Regions from separate parts of the Metabacillus herbersteinensis genome, predicted to be linked through region 1. Evidence: riboswitches for the same ligand, from Rfam matches in the RefSeq annotation. Region 1 holds a riboswitch; each other region holds the start of a gene.
The links. A riboswitch is a leader RNA that binds a small molecule or an ion and turns the genes downstream of it on or off. The one in region 1 is predicted to bind S-adenosylmethionine.
Positions count from the first base shown of each region.

Region 2: it holds a riboswitch for S-adenosylmethionine, as region 1 does, so the genes downstream of both, ACFFIX_RS05480 (methionine ABC transporter ATP-binding protein) here and metK (methionine adenosyltransferase) in region 1, are expected to answer to the same signal.
Region 3: it holds a riboswitch for S-adenosylmethionine, as region 1 does, so the genes downstream of both, ACFFIX_RS11275 (bifunctional homocysteine S-methyltransferase/methylenetetrahydrofolate reductase) here and metK (methionine adenosyltransferase) in region 1, are expected to answer to the same signal.
Region 4: it holds a riboswitch for S-adenosylmethionine, as region 1 does, so the genes downstream of both, mtnK (S-methyl-5-thioribose kinase) here and metK (methionine adenosyltransferase) in region 1, are expected to answer to the same signal.

Region 1 covers NZ_JBHLVO010000031.1:45,119-49,529, reverse strand. Annotated here, with positions in the region: gene ACFFIX_RS23160 (alanine/ornithine racemase family PLP-dependent enzyme) at 1-281, shown strand, start outside; gene metK (methionine adenosyltransferase) at 663-1,868, opposite strand; SAM riboswitch class I at 2,175-2,433, opposite strand; gene pckA (phosphoenolpyruvate carboxykinase (ATP)) at 2,744-4,336, shown strand.
Region 2 covers NZ_JBHLVO010000003.1:96,520-100,930, reverse strand. Annotated here, with positions in the region: gene ACFFIX_RS05480 (methionine ABC transporter ATP-binding protein) at 1-896, opposite strand, end outside; SAM riboswitch class I at 1,025-1,137, opposite strand; gene ACFFIX_RS05475 (O-acetylhomoserine aminocarboxypropyltransferase/cysteine synthase family protein) at 1,242-2,561, opposite strand; gene ACFFIX_RS05470 (SCP2 sterol-binding domain-containing protein) at 2,722-3,054, opposite strand; partial or broken gene ACFFIX_RS05465 (thioredoxin family protein) at 3,211-3,515, opposite strand; gene ACFFIX_RS05460 (toprim domain-containing protein) at 3,537-3,884, opposite strand; gene ACFFIX_RS05455 (YusG family protein) at 4,115-4,360, opposite strand.
Region 3 covers NZ_JBHLVO010000007.1:152,617-157,027, reverse strand. Annotated here, with positions in the region: gene metH (methionine synthase) at 1-1,435, opposite strand, end outside; gene ACFFIX_RS11275 (bifunctional homocysteine S-methyltransferase/methylenetetrahydrofolate reductase) at 1,428-3,278, opposite strand; SAM riboswitch class I at 3,382-3,521, opposite strand; gene ACFFIX_RS11270 (uracil/xanthine transporter) at 3,745-4,411, shown strand, end outside.
Region 4 covers NZ_JBHLVO010000002.1:93,362-97,772, reverse strand. Annotated here, with positions in the region: gene ACFFIX_RS03450 (carbon-nitrogen family hydrolase) at 1-761, shown strand, start outside; SAM riboswitch class I at 1,447-1,605, shown strand; gene mtnK (S-methyl-5-thioribose kinase) at 1,709-2,902, shown strand; gene mtnA (S-methyl-5-thioribose-1-phosphate isomerase) at 2,918-3,976, shown strand; gene ACFFIX_RS03435 (sugar ABC transporter substrate-binding protein) at 3,978-4,411, shown strand, end outside.

The DNA of each region.
Region 1 (4,411 bases):
AAATTGCTCAGAATACGCTTGGAATTACTCCTCAATTTCAAGAGCGTGGAAAAATAAGAAGAGCGATCCTAGGAGTTGGGTTTCAGGATGTACTTGTGTCGGGACTTACGCCTAGGTTAGATATGGACATTCTTGGTTCAAGCAGTGACCATACTGTTCTTGATGCTAAGAAAATCGACTTGCAAGTAGGAGACGAAGTAGCATTCTCTCTTAATTATGGAGCTATTCTTTCGGTTATGACCTCTCCCAATGTATTTAAGAAATATATTAATGTCATATAATTCAGGCATTGTTCAGTAGTAGAAGCAGGAGTAGATAGCTCATGCACTATTCGAGACCCTTCTCCTACTTTTTGACTGAGCAAAATCGTCGAATAAAATCATTTTGTGTCGAAACGTCGATAAAATGAAAATTTCGTAGATAAAACACTTCCACAGCGATAAAACTACAAACCTAGACAGTAAATTTCCCACATAACGAAGAATAGCTATAGTAAAAACTCAATTGGAGAGACAAAGTGTTAATTACAGAATGGAAACTCCCCGTTACGATCCTCAAACACGAGCAATACTGCACGCTGTCTTCCACCATATGATCAAAAGTGCCAATCATAATGACAAGAAAACCCGTTAGCAACTTTGCTAACGGGTTTTCTTAAAGTATTAGCGACTTAGCGCTTCGTTACTTAGTGCTTCTGCTTTGTCAGTTCTTTCCCATGGTAGGTCAAGATCGTTACGTCCGAAGTGGCCGTATGCTGCTGTTTGCTTGTAGATCGGTCGACGTAGATCTAACATTTTAATGATTCCTGCTGGACGTAAGTCAAAATTGTTACGAACAACATCTTCTAAAATATCTTCAGATACTTTTCCAGTACCGAATGTATCGATTGCAATGGATACAGGCTGTGCTACACCGATTGCATAAGCTAGTTGAACTTCACATTTATCTGCTAGGCCTGAAGCAACAAGATTTTTTGCTACATAGCGTGCTGCATAAGCTGCAGAACGATCTACTTTTGTTGCATCTTTACCAGAAAAAGCGCCACCACCGTGACGTGCATATCCACCGTATGTATCTACGATGATTTTACGGCCAGTTAAACCAGCATCACCTTGAGGTCCACCAATTACAAAACGGCCAGTTGGGTTAATAAAATATTTCGTTTCCTCATCTATTAGTTCTTTTGGAACCACCGGGTTGATAACGAATTCTTTTAGATTACGTTTAATTTGCTCAAGTGACACTTCTGGGTGATGTTGAGTTGAAATAACAATCGTATCAATACGAACTGGTTTGTCATTTTCATCATACTCAACCGTTACTTGAGTTTTTCCATCAGGACGAAGGTATGGAAGAATTTCATCTTTACGTACCTCTGCTAGACGACGAGACAATTTGTGAGCTAATGAAATAGGTAATGGCATAAGCTCTTTTGTTTCATTACAAGCAAAGCCGAACATTAAGCCCTGATCTCCTGCTCCGATTGCATCAATTTCTTCATCTGTCATTTGACCTTCGCGTGCTTCTAATGCTTGGTCAACACCCATCGCGATATCTGCTGACTGCTCGTCAATTGATGTTAGTACAGCACATGTTTCAGAATCTAGGCCATATTTAGCACGAGTATAGCCAATTTCTTTAATCGTTCCACGAACAATTTTCGGGATATCCACATATGTGCTTGTTGTAATTTCACCTGCTACTAAAACTAAACCAGTTGTTACAGATGTTTCACAAGCTACACGTGCGTTTGGATCCTTTTCTAAAATTGCATCTAAAATAGAATCTGATATTTGGTCACAGATTTTATCTGGATGGCCTTCCGTTACCGACTCAGAAGTGAAAAGACGTTTTCTTTTTCTAGACATAGTAAAAATTCCTCCTCTATTTTGTAAACAGAGATCATCTGATCGTTCAGTTCGATCTCCACTTGTTGATACGGAACTCAATCCCATTACTATCTTTACCCTTTTATTTAAGAATTTCGTTGGCATGTTTTATAAACTATAGTTTATGTACTTTTCCACTGAACTCAGGGCTTAAACCCTTAGAGTTCTGCGCAAATGCTTTTCTTACAAGCCTATGAAATTAAGTGCAACGCTTATCTTTTTTCCAAAAGAAAAACCTTTCCCGCTGTTCCGAGGAAAGGTTGTAAAATTCATCATAGCCTTTCACTCTTATCGATCAAGGGCCTTAGCCTTGCTTCAGGTTAGCACCTTTGCGTGGAAAATGTCGTTAGTGAACACGTTATAAGATAAGTGTGTGTATTTAGATAGCTTTTTAGCCTAAAATAAGCTTTAATCATTCTATCACATGATTTTAGGCAAAAAAGCACGCACACATATGTATAAGTTTCAGAAAAACGTCGCTTTCCTTTGTTAGCAGGTTGCTGGGTTTCATTGGGCCTGTCCCTCCACCAGCTCGGGATAAGAGAATCCGTTCAAGGACATATCATAGCGTACTAACCTACTACTGTCAACAAAAAGTGACGAATTTCTTGTTTTCATTCGACTAAAAATCCAGTAAAATTAAAGTTCGAATTATGACTTCCTATTAATATGGAAAGGATGTTTTTTAATAATTTCTATAGTCTAAACAATTCATTTTTATAAACGAAGTGTAAAATGGTTGAAATAGTATAGACTAATCAGTTTAATGTGTTATACTAATTGGTAAGGATAACTAATTTATACTACTTAAAAGTGCTTATAGTATTAAATACGATGTAAAGGAAGGTTTTGAGATGAATTCAGTTGACATTTCAAATGAGCTAACTCATTTAATTCAAGGGGAAAATACGAAAAACAACTTATCTGTTTCACAGTTAGTCGAGAAAGTGCTGCAACGCGCAGAAGGCGTATTAACTTCAACTGGTGCAGTTCGAGCAACAACTGGGACGTATACTGGTCGCTCTCCTAAGGATAAATTTATTGTAAAAGAACGCTCTGTCCAGGATAAGATTGATTGGGGTAAAGTGAATCAACCAATTTCCGAAGAGGCTTTTGAGAGACTCTATCTGAAAGTTGTATCCTACTTAAAAAAACGTAATGAATTATTCATCTTTGATGGGTTTGCTGGAGCAGATAAAAAATACCGCTTACCGATCCAAGTTATCAATGAATTTGCATGGCATAATTTATTTGCTCAGCAATTGTTCATTCGCCCTGCTGAGGAAGAATTAGGAACACACGAAAATCCATTTACAATTATTTCAGCACCTCATTTCAAAGCAGATCCAGCGGTTGATGGAACGAATTCTGAAACTTTTATCATTATCTCTTTTGAGAAAAGAACAATTTTAATTGGTGGTACTGAATACGCAGGTGAAATGAAAAAGTCTATTTTCTCAGTGATGAACTATTTACTACCTGAAAATGATATTTTATCCATGCATTGTTCTGCAAACGTTGGTTTTGAAGGTGATGTTGCTTTGTTTTTCGGATTGTCAGGGACTGGTAAGACAACGCTTTCAGCTGATCCAAAACGTAAATTGATTGGTGATGATGAGCATGGCTGGTCAAATTCAGGCGTATTTAATATTGAAGGCGGTTGTTATGCAAAATGTATTAACCTTTCTGAAGAGAAGGAGCCACAGATTTTTGATGCAATTCGCTTTGGTGCAGTTCTAGAAAATGTTGTGATTGACGACGACACGCGAGTTGCGGACTATGATGACTCGTTCTTCACAGAAAATACACGTGCTGCTTATTCATTAGAAGCGATTGATAATATTGTGATGCCTAGTATTGCCGGTCACCCAACAACAATCGTCTTTTTAACGGCTGATGCCTTTGGTGTATTACCTCCTATTAGTAAATTAACAAAAGAACAAGCAATGTACCACTTCTTAAGTGGGTTTACGAGTAAGTTGGCAGGTACTGAGCGTGGGATCACATCACCACAAGCTACCTTCTCAACGTGCTTTGGTTCACCATTTTTACCACTTCATGCAACTCGTTATGCTGAAATGCTTGGTCAAAAAATTGATGAGCATGACGTTCAAGTTTTCTTAGTAAACACAGGCTGGACTGGCGGCGAGTACGGTGTGGGCGAACGCATGAAGTTATCTTACACAAGAGCAATGGTGCAAGCTGCTGTTGAAGGTGACCTTGATTCAGTTGAAACAAACCGTGATGAATACTTTGGAGTTTCAATTCCATTGCATGTTCCAGGTGTACCAGACGAAGTGCTACAACCGATCAGAACTTGGTCTTCTGAAGACGCATACCGACATAAAGCAAGTGAGTTAGCAGGCAAGTTTAAAGAAAACTTTAAAAAGTTTTCACATGTTCGTGAAGAAATTGAACGGTTAGGTGGACCTGTACATTCTGAATAATAGACTGTTCTTGTAAACTTTGTTGTTCATAACACATACATTCAAATAATTTAGCTAATTCTAGAAAGCCACTAT
Region 2 (4,411 bases), on a different contig from region 1:
ATCTTACCTTGTAGGATGTTTACTTCCACTTCAAAATGACGAATGATATTGGTGATTAAAGGTTGCTCAGCTGCATCTCCGACAAAAGTTAGTTGTACAACCCTTCCTTTTGGATATAGCTCCAATAAGTGTTCAACTGTTGCTTTCGTGTCTTCAGGTTCTGTTACTTGCTTAACAAATCGTTTTGTTATTGACTGTTGCGGTTTTTTGAAGACTTGAAGTACTTCGCCTTGCTCGACAACACGCCCCTCTTCCATAACAGCTACTTGGTGACAGATCTTACGAATTACATGCATTTCGTGAGTGATTAGCACAATCGTCAAACCTAGTCTTTCATTAATATCGACAAGTAGTTCTAAGATTGAATCAGTCGTTTGTGGATCAAGCGCTGAAGTAGCTTCATCACACAACAATACTTTAGGATTATTGGCTAAAGCTCTCGCAATTCCAACGCGCTGTTTTTGTCCACCACTTAGTTGAGCGGGGTAGGCATCTTCTCGTCCTTCTAAACCAACCAGCTTAATTAATTCAGCAACTCTTTTATCACGACTTTCTTTTTTCACTCCGACAATTTCGAGAGGAAAAGCGATATTTTCTCGAACTGTTCGTGACCATAGCAGGTTAAAGTGTTGAAAGATCATACTAATTTCTTGGCGAGCTTTTCGTAATTCCCGGCCACCGATTTTATCAATTCTTTGCCCAGCCACTTCTATTGAACCGCTTGTTGGTTTTTCAAGTCCGTTCAGCAAGCGAATTAATGAACTTTTACCTGCTCCACTATATCCAATGATTCCAAAGATTTCTCCTTGCTTAATATCCAAATCTACCGTATCAACTGCCTTAACATTTCCGCTTTTTGATTGATAGATCTTGACAACTTCTTTTAGTTGAATCATGTCATCACCTTCTTTCTAGTTGTTTTTAGTCCTCTCACTCTATTAGTATAAAGATTTTACAATTTTCTAAACGAAAAATGCCTTTCTGCAAAAATGAGCAGAAAGGCATGTAATAGTTAATGTCCTTTCTCTCATCTACCAAAGCAATCATTGCTTTGTGTGAATTGGCACCATTTCAACATCGACTGTTGACGGTTGCCGGGCTTCATAGGGCACTTCCCTCCACCACTCTTGATAAGAGTATAACTTTATTTAATTAGTACCTTATTCGTTTTAAGTGAGTTTTGATTACGTTTGTGATTGTATCATGCGTTAAAAAAATGTGTCAACTATTTTATTCTATTTTTAAGATAAGCTAACAGTTGCTGAAGATCGTATGCTTGTTGCCTTAAAAATAGCTTGCTCTAAATCCTCCAATAAATCATCAATATGTTCGATTCCAACTGATAAACGAATTAAATCTTCAGTAACTCCAGATTTCTTTAAATCCTCTTGTTCGAGCTGTTGATGAGTTGTACTTGCTGGATGAATGATTAGGCTTTTCGCATCCCCAACATTCGCAACATGTGACCATAATTCGACAGCATTAATTAGTGCAGCCCCAGCTTCCCGCCCGCCTTTTATCCCAAAAATGACGACAGAACCGGCTCCTTTTGGTAAGTATTTTTCAGCAAGTTGCTTTCCTGGATGATCTGGTAGCTCTGGATAAGAAACCCATTTAATAGCAGGGTGTTCTTTTAAGTAATGAATTATTTTCCTAGTATTGGATACATGCTCTTTCATACGTACATGAAGTGTTTCAAGACCTAATGTGAATTGAAAAGAGTTGTACGGACTGATAGCGGGTCCTAAATCACGCAGCAATTGAACACGAGCTTTAATAATAAATGCTATTTCACCAAGTGCCTCTGCATAGACAAGGTTGTGATAACTAGGATCAGGGCTAGTGAATCCTGGAAACTTAGGGCTATTCCAATCGAATTTTCCGCCATCAACGATAATTCCACCGAGTGTTGTTCCGTTACCAAGCAACCACTTTGTAGCAGAATGCACAACAATATCTGCTCCATGTTCAATTGGACGACATAAATATGGTGTGGCGAAGGTGTTGTCGATAATAAGTGGTATTCCTGCATCATGTGCAACTTTTGCGACAGACTCTATATCTAAAACATCCAAACTTGGATTTCCAATCGTTTCAGCAAAAATAGCCTTTGTTTTCGGTGTAATCGCTTCTTTAAAGTTTTCTGGATCCTTTGGGTCAACAAACACAGTGTTAATTCCATACTTAGGTAAAGTGTTGGCAAATAAGTTATATGTACCACCATATAGAGTTGAAGCTGAGACGATTTCATCCCCTACACTAGCAAGGTTTAGAATTGACAAGGTAATAGCAGCCATACCGCTTGCGACCGCTAACCCCCCAACTCCACCTTCAAGCTGAGCAACTCTCTTTTCAAAAACAGTAGAAGTCGGATTATGAATGCGAGTATAAATATATCCCTGTTCTTTTAGTCCAAACAAGTCTGCAGCATGATCAGTGCTATTAAACATATACGCATTTGACTGATAGATCGGCACCGCTCTTGCTCCCGTAGCTGGATCTTTACTTAATCCACCATGAATATTCAAAGTCTCTAACCGATAAGATTTTTTCTCTCCCATTGCTATTCCTCCCATAATCATAAAAAATTCAAAATACAAAATGCGTGTTTCGTTCTATCTACCAACATATGGACTCTCTTGTGAAGTTAGCACAATTTTGCATAGAGGGAATATTCAGTCTTTTATAATAAAAAACATTTCTGGATACAAGCTGTCAATTTCAACTTGAGTAAGGTTGACCGTATTGAAGAAATGCATCAACCCTTAAATAATCCCGAAACGATCCCTTAACTCTTACAGCCCCTATCTTTATCATTTGCTGTAGCTTGACTTCACCAGTTAATAGATCGTTTATTTCTTCCTCTGCACCTTCGATAACGAACGATGTTTTTCCACCGTTTCTTTTAATTTGTTTGATTCCTTCAGTAGTTATTTTTATATATATGCTTTTTAAATTAGTTGGTCGAATTTCTAAGGTAAGAGGGTGGTGGGGATAGATCGGAGTTAGGATGTTCAATTCATTTATTCTTTCTAAAAATAAATCAATACACATTATTATTCCCCCGATTGTCTGTCATCGCCTTTGGTACTTAAGATTCTATTCGACTCAGGGATTTCCTTCTCAAAGAATTCGACAGTTAATTTGTTTGCTGTCAGATGCTGATGGTTTATTCATATTTCCCAAGAAATATGTAAAATGCCGCCCTATTTAGGCGGCATATCTTTTTAAAACATCATATAAATATCCAACTGATTGAAACGCATATACTCTTTCAAGTATTATTTCATCTTTAAATATTAGTAAACATGGAACACTTTCAACTGCCCATTGTACCGCCTCATGTGGATAAAAGTTTAGATTCACACTGTATATCGTTAAGTCTGACATCATTTCATCAACAACCGATAACATTTTTTTGCAACCTGACACGTACCACATAAAGGTGTGTACAAGTAAAGAATTGTATAACCTTCTTTGTTTATCCCTTTATCTTTTTCATTCCATTCAATCATTGCTACTTGTTTTACACCTCTTCATAAAAATTTAGCATCAACATCAATATTCGCACTTAGTAAAACAGAAGCAACATGATGATCAGGAGCTGTTGCAACCTCGCGATAGGTTTTATCAATGTAAATGTGTGAAGCCTCTGGAAATTCACGTCTAAATTGTTTCCGTAATCGCTCCCCCGCATCATCTGCATCAACTAATACATATACATCTTTGAAAAAGAGCTCATCGATCAGCTCATCAAGCTTTGTAACGCTGATTGTTCCGTTTGTACAAATAATTTCTATTGGTTCATTTATGACCGTTAAGACCTTCTTTTTATCTGATTTACCCTCAACAATCAATACTTTTCCAACCTCAACTACTGACATTGTCATCACCTGTTTTTAAAGTTAAAAGTCTTTCTATAAGTTATTCGAGTTGTCGAGGTTGTTTCCTTTTAAAAGAAAGAAAACCGACCACTTATTATTTATCTTTATGAATCAAAATGACAACTGCTCAGGTTTCAAGTTGGCCTATAAACTCCTAAAACAAGTATATTAAAACTTTTCAGGAAATTTACTGAGTATGAAAAAAACAGCAGAGGACTACTCCACTGCTACTAACACCAACCATTAACGTCATCACAATCCACATATTTTTCATCAGGCTTAGTCGGAACATCTACATATTGATAAAAATTGTTATCTTCATATTGATAATTCGTTTTCAAATCAAAGCTAGACTCTGCACCTTTTGAAACCATTTGTCCGATTTGCTCATTTTCTAAAAATAAGTTGATTTGCCCATTAGAGAATTTACCAACTACTCGATCGGTTATGTTTAGACGTTGTTTTTCTAAAGTCATATGGACACCCCCTTGTTTTACCTTTAGCGTGTCCATATTTATTAAAGTAAT
Region 3 (4,411 bases), on a different contig from region 1:
AGCGTTTTGCAATTTTTAGTTTATCTTCAGCGGTTAAAGCCATGCCCACTTCATCAATCGTTCCAACGACAACTGCTGCACCGTATTGTTTAATAAGTGGTACGATCGCGTCAAAGCGCTCTTCACCATCTTCAAGATTAATCGAGTTGATAATTGCTTTACCTTGTGAATATTTTAAGGCACGTTCGATTACTTTTTCATCAGTTGAATCAATGACAAGTGGAGCTTTTACTTTTTTTACGAGTTCTTTAATAAAAAGCTCCATGTCTTCTAGCTCTTCGCGGTCAGGATCGGCTAAACAGATGTCAATGACATGGGCACCATTTTTCACTTGAGCTCGTGCAACTTCAGATGCTTCTTCAAATTTTTGCTCAGCGATCAATCGTTTGAATTTTCTAGAGCCAATAACATTTGTTCGTTCTCCTACAAATAAAGGTCGCATTCCTTCTTCGTATATAAGTGGTTCAATCCCTGAAACGGTGTGGCCACTTGAGATCTCAGAAATAGGACGAGGTGTAAGACTTGAAACAGCCTCAGCTAATGCCTGAATATGTTCAGGTGTTGTTCCGCAACAGCCTCCGACAATATTGAGCCATCCTTGTTCTGCAAAGCCTGAGATTTTTTTTGCTAATGATTGTGGAGACTCGTGATAATTACCTTCTTCATCAGGCAGACCTGCATTTGGATAACAGCTTACAGCCGTATTAGCTAAGCCGGATAATGTCCTAATGTGATCCGTCATAAATTCAGGACCTGTTGCACAGTTTAGACCAACAGAAATCGGCTTCATATGCTCCAACGAAATGTAAAAAGCTTCAATATCCTGTCCAGCGAGTGTAGTTCCCATCGGCTCAATGGTTCCAGAAATCATTAGTGGAACTTCTTTACCGACTGTTTCAAATGCTTTCTTTATCCCTAAAAAACCAGCTTTCACATTTAACAAATCTTGACTTGTTTCAAGTAAAAGTAAGTCAACACCACCAAGTAGTAAGCCTCTCGCTTGCTCCTCGTATGTGTCAACAAGGGTGTCAAAGGAAGTTCCACCGGTAACGGACAGTGTTTTCGTGGTTGGTCCCATTGAACCTGCTACAAACCTTGGTTTAGAAGGGGTAGAAAATTGCTCTGCAGCGCGCTTGGCAATTTTGGCTGATTCAATATTAAGTTCGAGCGCTAAATGACCTAGTTCATATTCGTCTAAAACCAAACTTGTTGCGCCAAACGTATTTGTCTCGATAATATCAGCATTTGCTTCTAAATAGGCTTTGTGAATATTTTCAATGAGTGTGGGACTTGTTTTGGTTAAGTATTCATTACAGCCATCATACTCTTCACCACCGAAGTCAGCGGCAGTGGGATCGGCTTGTTGAATCATTGTTCCCATTGCTCCATCGAGAACGAGGATTCGTTTTTTTAGTTCTTCTTGTATGTTAGACATGGAAGATCTTCCTTTCAGTACGTTGTTTTTCTTTTTGATGAATATAGTGAGTGAGCTCTACTGTTAAGTCGTACTGCAAGAAAGGAGTGATCAGATAAATACCATTAAACAGTTCAAACGCAGTATCAATCAATGAACGTGCAATGGCTAATCCTTCTTGACGTGCTTTTTCTTTGTCATTCCCAGCCAAAGCCATTTTTTCACGGATGGAATCTGATAGCTTAATTCCTGGAATTTCGTTATGAATAAACTCGGCATTACGCGTGGACGTCAAAGGCATAATCCTGATATAAATTGGCGCTTTTAATTGTTTAGTAGCTAGATAAACGTCTTCAATTTGTTGAGTAGAATAAAGTGGCTGAGAGATGAAATAGTCAGCACCACAATGAATTTTTTTCTCGAGACGGACAACAGCTTTATCAAGATGTCTGACATTTGGGTTAAAGGCTGCCGCAACCGAGAAATTCGTTTTTTCACCTAGGGGTTTCCCTGAATAAGACAATCCTTCGTTGAACTGCTTGATTAAACTAATTAAATCGAACGATGATAAATCGTATACAGAGGTAGCACCTGGAAAGTCACCAATCTTTGACGGATCACCAGTTACAGCTAAAACATCTGATAAACCGAGAGTATGGAGCCCCATTAAGTGTGATTGCAAGCCAATTAAGTTTCTGTCACGGCATGTAAGGTGAATAAGTGTCCTGGAATTTGCTTTTTCCTTGGCGAGTAAACCAGCAGCAACATTGCTTACCCTCGGTGTTGCAAGGGAATTATCTGCAAGAGTTAGCGCGTCAATTCCAGCCTGTTGCAAAGCGAGTGCACCTTCTAAAAAAGTGTTCAATCCGAGCTTTTTTGGTGGATCGAGTTCAACTATCACAGAACGTCTTTCTTTGACAATGTCCTGAAGTGGTGGTTCAGGTGTTGGGTTATTTGAGGTCGTAATTACTTCCATTTTCGGAAGCTTCACCTTTTTTTCTGTAACTGGTTTCAAGTGTGAAACAGCGTTGGCCATTGCACGAATATGCTCTGGCGTCGTTCCACAGCAACCACCGATAAGACGGACACCTTGTTCTCTGAACTTCAAGGCACTTTCTTCAAAATAGCGTTCATCAGATCCGTAGACAAGTCGACCCTCTTCAAAGGTTGGTAAACTACTATTTGGATAAACAGAAAGAAAGGCGTGTTTTGGAATCGAAACTTCTTCAAGAGACTGAATCATGTGATAAGGTCCTAGTCGACAGTTCAAACCAACAACATTTGCTCCGAGTTCCTCTAATTGGCTTAGGCCGTCCTGTAATGAGGTTCCGTCTTGGAGGACACCTGCATCATGGAGAGAGACGTTTGTAATAATCGGCTTGTTTGTTTCTTTCCTAGCAATCTGAAGGACCGTCTTGAGTTCTTCAAAATCATAGTATGTTTCTAAAAGGAGGCCGTCGACATCCTCACTAAGTAAAAGAAATAACTGTTCACGGAAGTTTCGTTTCACTTCATCTAAGGAATGGGCACTCTTTTTAAATGCACGAACACCACCAATCGTACCAACAACATGTGTAGAGGGTGTCGCAGCCTGCTTTGCTATTTCCACGGCTCTTTTATTGATTTGCCGAATCTCATCTTCAAGTCCGTATCTTGAAAGTTTAATAAAGTTGGCGCCGTACGTGTTTGTCTGAATGATATCGGCTCCAGCTTGGATATAGGACTGATGCACGTGAAGTACATCCTCAGGTTTTGATAAATTTAATTCTTCAAAACATCGATCAACACCATGGGAATAGAGAAGCGTTCCCATCGCACCATCTGCTATTAAAATTGAATTCTGTAATTCTTTTAAAAAACTCATGATTAAAGCCTCCGTTTCTTAGGATGTATGGTTAAAAAAAGGGGGGCTTTATTATAAATAAAAAAGCCTTCTAAAGAAGAAGACTTTGATGAAACAATCCTTCCCCTTATCTGCCAAGCATCTGTTATATGCTTTGCTGGAGTTAGCACCTTGGTAAGCAGAAGATCATTTTACCTAGACCTTCTTGGGTTACCGGTTGCTGAAGCTTCAAAGGGCCAGTCCCTCAGCTTCTCTTGATAAGAATACCTATTTACTTTAATTGATTAAAAACTGTTACAACTAATTTATCTAATATTTAGAAAAATATCAACCTTAAATTGAAAAAGTGTGAAAAATGTTGTGTTTTTTTACTGGCAATTATAAGGATATAAGAAAAATCAACGGATGCTTTAATAGAGATTTAAATGTGGAATTATAGTAATATTATTTAGAATTGTATTTAATTTTGAAAAGAACAGGTGAGTGGATGAATAAACTTTCTTCAATGACAACTGCATTTGCATCATTACAATGGTTGTTTTTTATTTTTGCTAATATTGTGGTAGTACCGATTTCAGTAGGAATGGCTTTTGAGCTTTCATCATTTGAAGTGGCGTCTATCTTAAGAAGTTCATTAATCGTGACGGGAATTGCCTGCGTGCTGCAGGGACTGATCGGGCATCGCTATCCTATTTTGGAAGGACCTTCTGGTGTTATTTGGGGGTTGATACTTAATTTGAGTTTATCTGCATCAACTTTAGGGATGAGCTTTACCGAGATTGGTGGGGGAATTGCTACTGGCATGCTATTAGCCGGGGGTGTCACGCTCATATTAGCTGCATGTAACCTAACTTTTTTACTTAAAAAAATTTTCACTCCAATGGTGATGAGTGTTTATTTATTTTTATTAACGTTTCAGTTGATGATTATTTTCTTTGAAGGAATGCTGAAAATCGACAGCGATGGAAGAATTAATCTGCCGATAAGCCTGTTTTCGGTGGGGTTAGTGGTTTTGGTTAGCTTTTTGAAAATTAAAGGAAATCGACTCATCAGGAATTTTTCTATATTAATCGGAATGGTCTTAGGATGGATTCTATACACGCTTTTATTTTCAACTGAGCAATCAATGAGCGGTGAAGCGGCGCCAGCTTTTA
Region 4 (4,411 bases), on a different contig from region 1:
TTGATATAAAATTTGGCGACCCTACCTTTAATTATCAACAAGTTAGTCATTTAGTAAAGGATGCAGTCGAAAAAGAAAATCCAGACGTGATTCTGTTACCAGAGCTTTGGACAACAGGGTATGATTTAACGAGACTCGATGAAATTGCTGATCACGAAGGCTTAAAGTCACAGCAGTTTATCTCTGAGTTAGCTAAGGAATATAACGTGAACATTGTCGGCGGGTCGATTGCAAAAAAAAATCAAGATGGTGTAACCAACACAATGTATGTTGCAAATCGAGACGGAGAACTCGTTCATGAATACAGTAAGCTCCACATTTTTAAGCTGATGGATGAACACCACCACCTCATAGCTGGTAAGGAAAAAGGCTTATTTGAACTTGCGGGAACAAAAAGTGCCGGCGTCATCTGCTATGACATTCGCTTCCCAGAATGGATTCGTTCCCACACAACACGTGGCGCAGAAATTTTATACGTTGTCGCAGAATGGCCACTTGCTAGGCTCTATCATTGGCGAACACTCTTACTCAGCCGTGCAATTGAAAACCAATGCTATGTTATCGCATGCAATCGATCAGGCAGTGACCCAAACAATGTTTTTGCTGGACACTCCATGATTATTGATCCATGGGGAGAAATCCTTGCAGAAGCCGACGAAAACAGCGGTTTTATCTCCGCTTCCCTCGATTTACAAAAGGTAAAAGAAGTTCGAAAACAAATCCCAATCTTTGAAGATCGGTTGCCAGAGTTTTACGATTGACAACAAGCTCTTGTGTAAAATGTTTTTATATAAATTTAAAAAACATATTGACAATTCTAAAATAATATTGGTAAGATTCTCATCAAGCAAACAAAATTTGTTAAAACAAAAAGTTCTGAATTTACAGTGTTATCAATATCCTTTATCAAGCTAGTAAAATGCTAAGCTATTTGACTAAAGGAATAGCATAGTTTTAAGTTGTTACTTTTCTAGAACTGACAATTTAATAAAAGCTTAAAATTTGACGAAGGAGAACCGAGTAGTTCAAGGCGGCGAAGGAATGAGGAGCAGAGTGTATAGGTAATACATGAGCACCGGAATGACGAGCCAACGAAGAAATGCGAAGGTTATCGTTTGGCGAATTTTAAGCTACATAATTTAATAAGAGTTTTAAAAAGACGTTCGAGAAGCGAGAAGATCAAGGCAGCGAAGGAGCGAGGAGCGGAGTGTATGAGTAATACATGAGCACCGGAGTGACGATTTAACGCAGAGATTCGAAGCTTATCAGGGTGGTCTTTAGAACTTACAATTTAATAAAAGCTTAAAATTTGACGAAGGAGAACCGAGTAGTTCGAGGCGGCGAAGGAATGAGGAGCAGAGTGTATAGGTAATACATGAGCACCGGAATGACGAGCCAACGAAGAAATGCGAAGGTTATCGTTTGGCGAATTTTAAGCTACATTATCTCTTATCAAGAGTTGGCAGAGGGTATTGGCCCAATGACGCCGCAGCAACCGACCATAATACCATTGTGAAATGGGGCGCAGAAATTTTGCGCCGGGGTTTCCCCATAAGGCACGGTGCTAATTCCATCAGAAAGTTTTTTATTTCTGACAGATGAGAGGTGCGAAGCATAGTCTTCAAGCCTCTTTCTTTTTGTGGAAAGGGGCTTTTCTTATGTTAAAAAAGCCCCCTCCACCAAACTAATTCATTGGGGGAATCTAAAAATGACTGTATCTAAATCATCTATTTATGAACCACTTACTGAAAATACGGCTGTTGCTTTGACTGTTCGTTTACAACTTTTTGAAGATAGCAGTGTTTTAACTTGCAAGGAAATTGGCGATGGAAACTTAAACTTGGTGTTTCACATTAAAGATCAATTGACAAACAATGGGATTATTATTAAGCAGGCCTTGCCTTATGCGAAAGTAATTGGTGAAAGCTGGCCGCTGACATTAGACCGCGCTCGCATTGAAAGTTCAGCCCTATTAAAACAAGCAGAAGTTGTGCCTACATTAGTTCCAAAGATTTTTTATACAGACGAATCTTTAGCAATCACCGTGATGGAGGATTTGTCTCATCTACAAATTTCAAGAGCTGCGTTACTTGATGGAAAAGACCTACCTCTTCTCTCAGAACATATCGGAGAATTTCTCGCGAAAACGTTATTTTACACATCTGATTATGCGTTAGATCCTAGGAAGAAAAAGCAATTGGTCAAACAATTTTCGAACCCTGATCTTTGTAAAATTACCGAAGATTTCGTGTTCACAGATCCATTCTTTGATGTTGAATCGAACAATTTCGAGGAAGAATTACGGACTGATGTAGAACGCATCTGGAATGATACACATTTAAAACTAGAGGTTGCCAAGCTCAAACAAAAATTCTTAACGAGTGCTGAAGCTCTTGTTCATGGTGATCTTCATACCGGTAGTATTTTTGCTAGTGAATCCAAAACAAAAGTAATTGATCCAGAGTTTGCTTATTATGGACCTCTAGGCTTTGATATTGGACACTTCTTCGCCAACCTACTCTTAAACTCACTATCTCGCGCCGAAGAAAACAGAGAAGTATTGTTCAAACATATTGAAACAACCTGGGCCGTTTTTACTCGCGAATTTACGAAAGCATGGGAAAACGATAGTTTAGAAGTTTTTACAAAAGTAGAAGGCTACCTCGAAGATGTATTATCACAAGTGTTTGAAGACGCAATTGGCTATGCTGGTGTTGAGATGATTCGACGTACAATCGGTTTAGCACATGTTGCTGACTTAGACACCATTGAGCCTTTAGAAAGAAGAATTGAAGCGAAGCAAACAGCTCTTGCAATCGGAAGCGAACTAGTTAAAAAGAAAAAGGAAATCACCGACCCAAATCAACTCAGATCATACGCAGCAGCATTCGCACACCAATAAAAGGAGAGATACATCATGACAACAGCCAGCTTTACCATCCCCCGTTCAGTCGAGTGGAAGGATGAAAAAATTATTTTACTCAATCAACAAAAGCTCCCACATGTGAACGAATACTTGGAAATAACAACTGTTCAAGAAGTCTGGGACGCTATTCACACACTAAAGGTTCGAGGGGCTCCCGCTATCGGGATAACCGCAGCCTTTGGTTTAGCTCAAGCTTCTTTAACCTATGAAACGGAATCTCTAGAAGACTTTTATGCTGCATTAAAAAAGGATCACGATTACTTAGCCAGCTCTAGGCCGACAGCTGTTAACTTATTTTGGGCTTTGAATCGCTTACTAACTAGCGTCAAAACTGCTGTTTCAGTAAATGAAGCAAAAACTCTTTTAACACATGAAGCAATTCAAATTCAAATAGAAGATGAAGAGGTATGCAGACGAATTGGTGAGAATGCCCTTTCATTGTTCAAGGGCGGCAATCGGATTATGACGATCTGCAACGCTGGCTCAATTGCGACTGCAAAATACGGCACTGCTCTCGCTCCCTTTTACATAGCAAAAGAGCGTAACATCCCACTAAGTGTGTTTGCCTGTGAAACACGACCTGTCTTACAAGGTGCTCGACTTACCACTTGGGAGCTGATGCAAGCAGATGTGGATGTCACGTTAATTACTGATAACATGGCAGCCCACACCATCAAAACAAAAGGAATTTCTTCCATTATCGTTGGAGCGGATCGCATCGCAGCGAACGGCGATACAGCCAACAAAATTGGTACATATAATCTCGCAATCTTGGCAAAAGCATTCGAAATTCCATTTTATGTGGCTGCCCCCCTCTCAACTTTTGATCCTTCCATTTCAGACGGAAGTGAGATCCCAATTGAGGAAAGAGATCCAAAGGAAGTCACTCATTTTAATGGAGTTTCTATTGCACCAGAAGGAGTCAACGTCTTTAATCCAGCTTTTGATGTTACACCACATGAACTCGTAACCGGAATCATTACGGAAAAAGGCGTGCTGACTGGAAACTATCAACAAGAAATAAAAGAGCTTTTCAAGGAGGATAATTAAAATGAAACAGTTTAAGCACCTATTAATTATTTTAAGTCTACTATTATTGGTCCTTGCAGGATGCACGAGTGAGCAGGAGGCTGCATCAACAACTGAAGCTGACAAAGATGTAAAAACAGAAGAAACGAAATCTAGTGAAACGAGTGAAAAAACTGCAACGGAAACTGCATCAAATGTTGAGATTCCAGAAGCTGTACAAAAACCGATCAAGGTTGCTGCAATTATGCAAATGTCAATCGGAACCTTCTCTTCTCAATACATTTCAGGTGTAAAGGAACAAGTAGAAAAGTTCGGCGGCGAGGTCCAGATATACAACGCAGACAACGACCTATCGAAAATGGCTACATATGTCGATACTGCAATTACTCAAAATGTCGACGCAATCTTAATTGACCACGGCCGTGCAGAAGCTCTTCAAGGTCCTGTTGAAAAAGC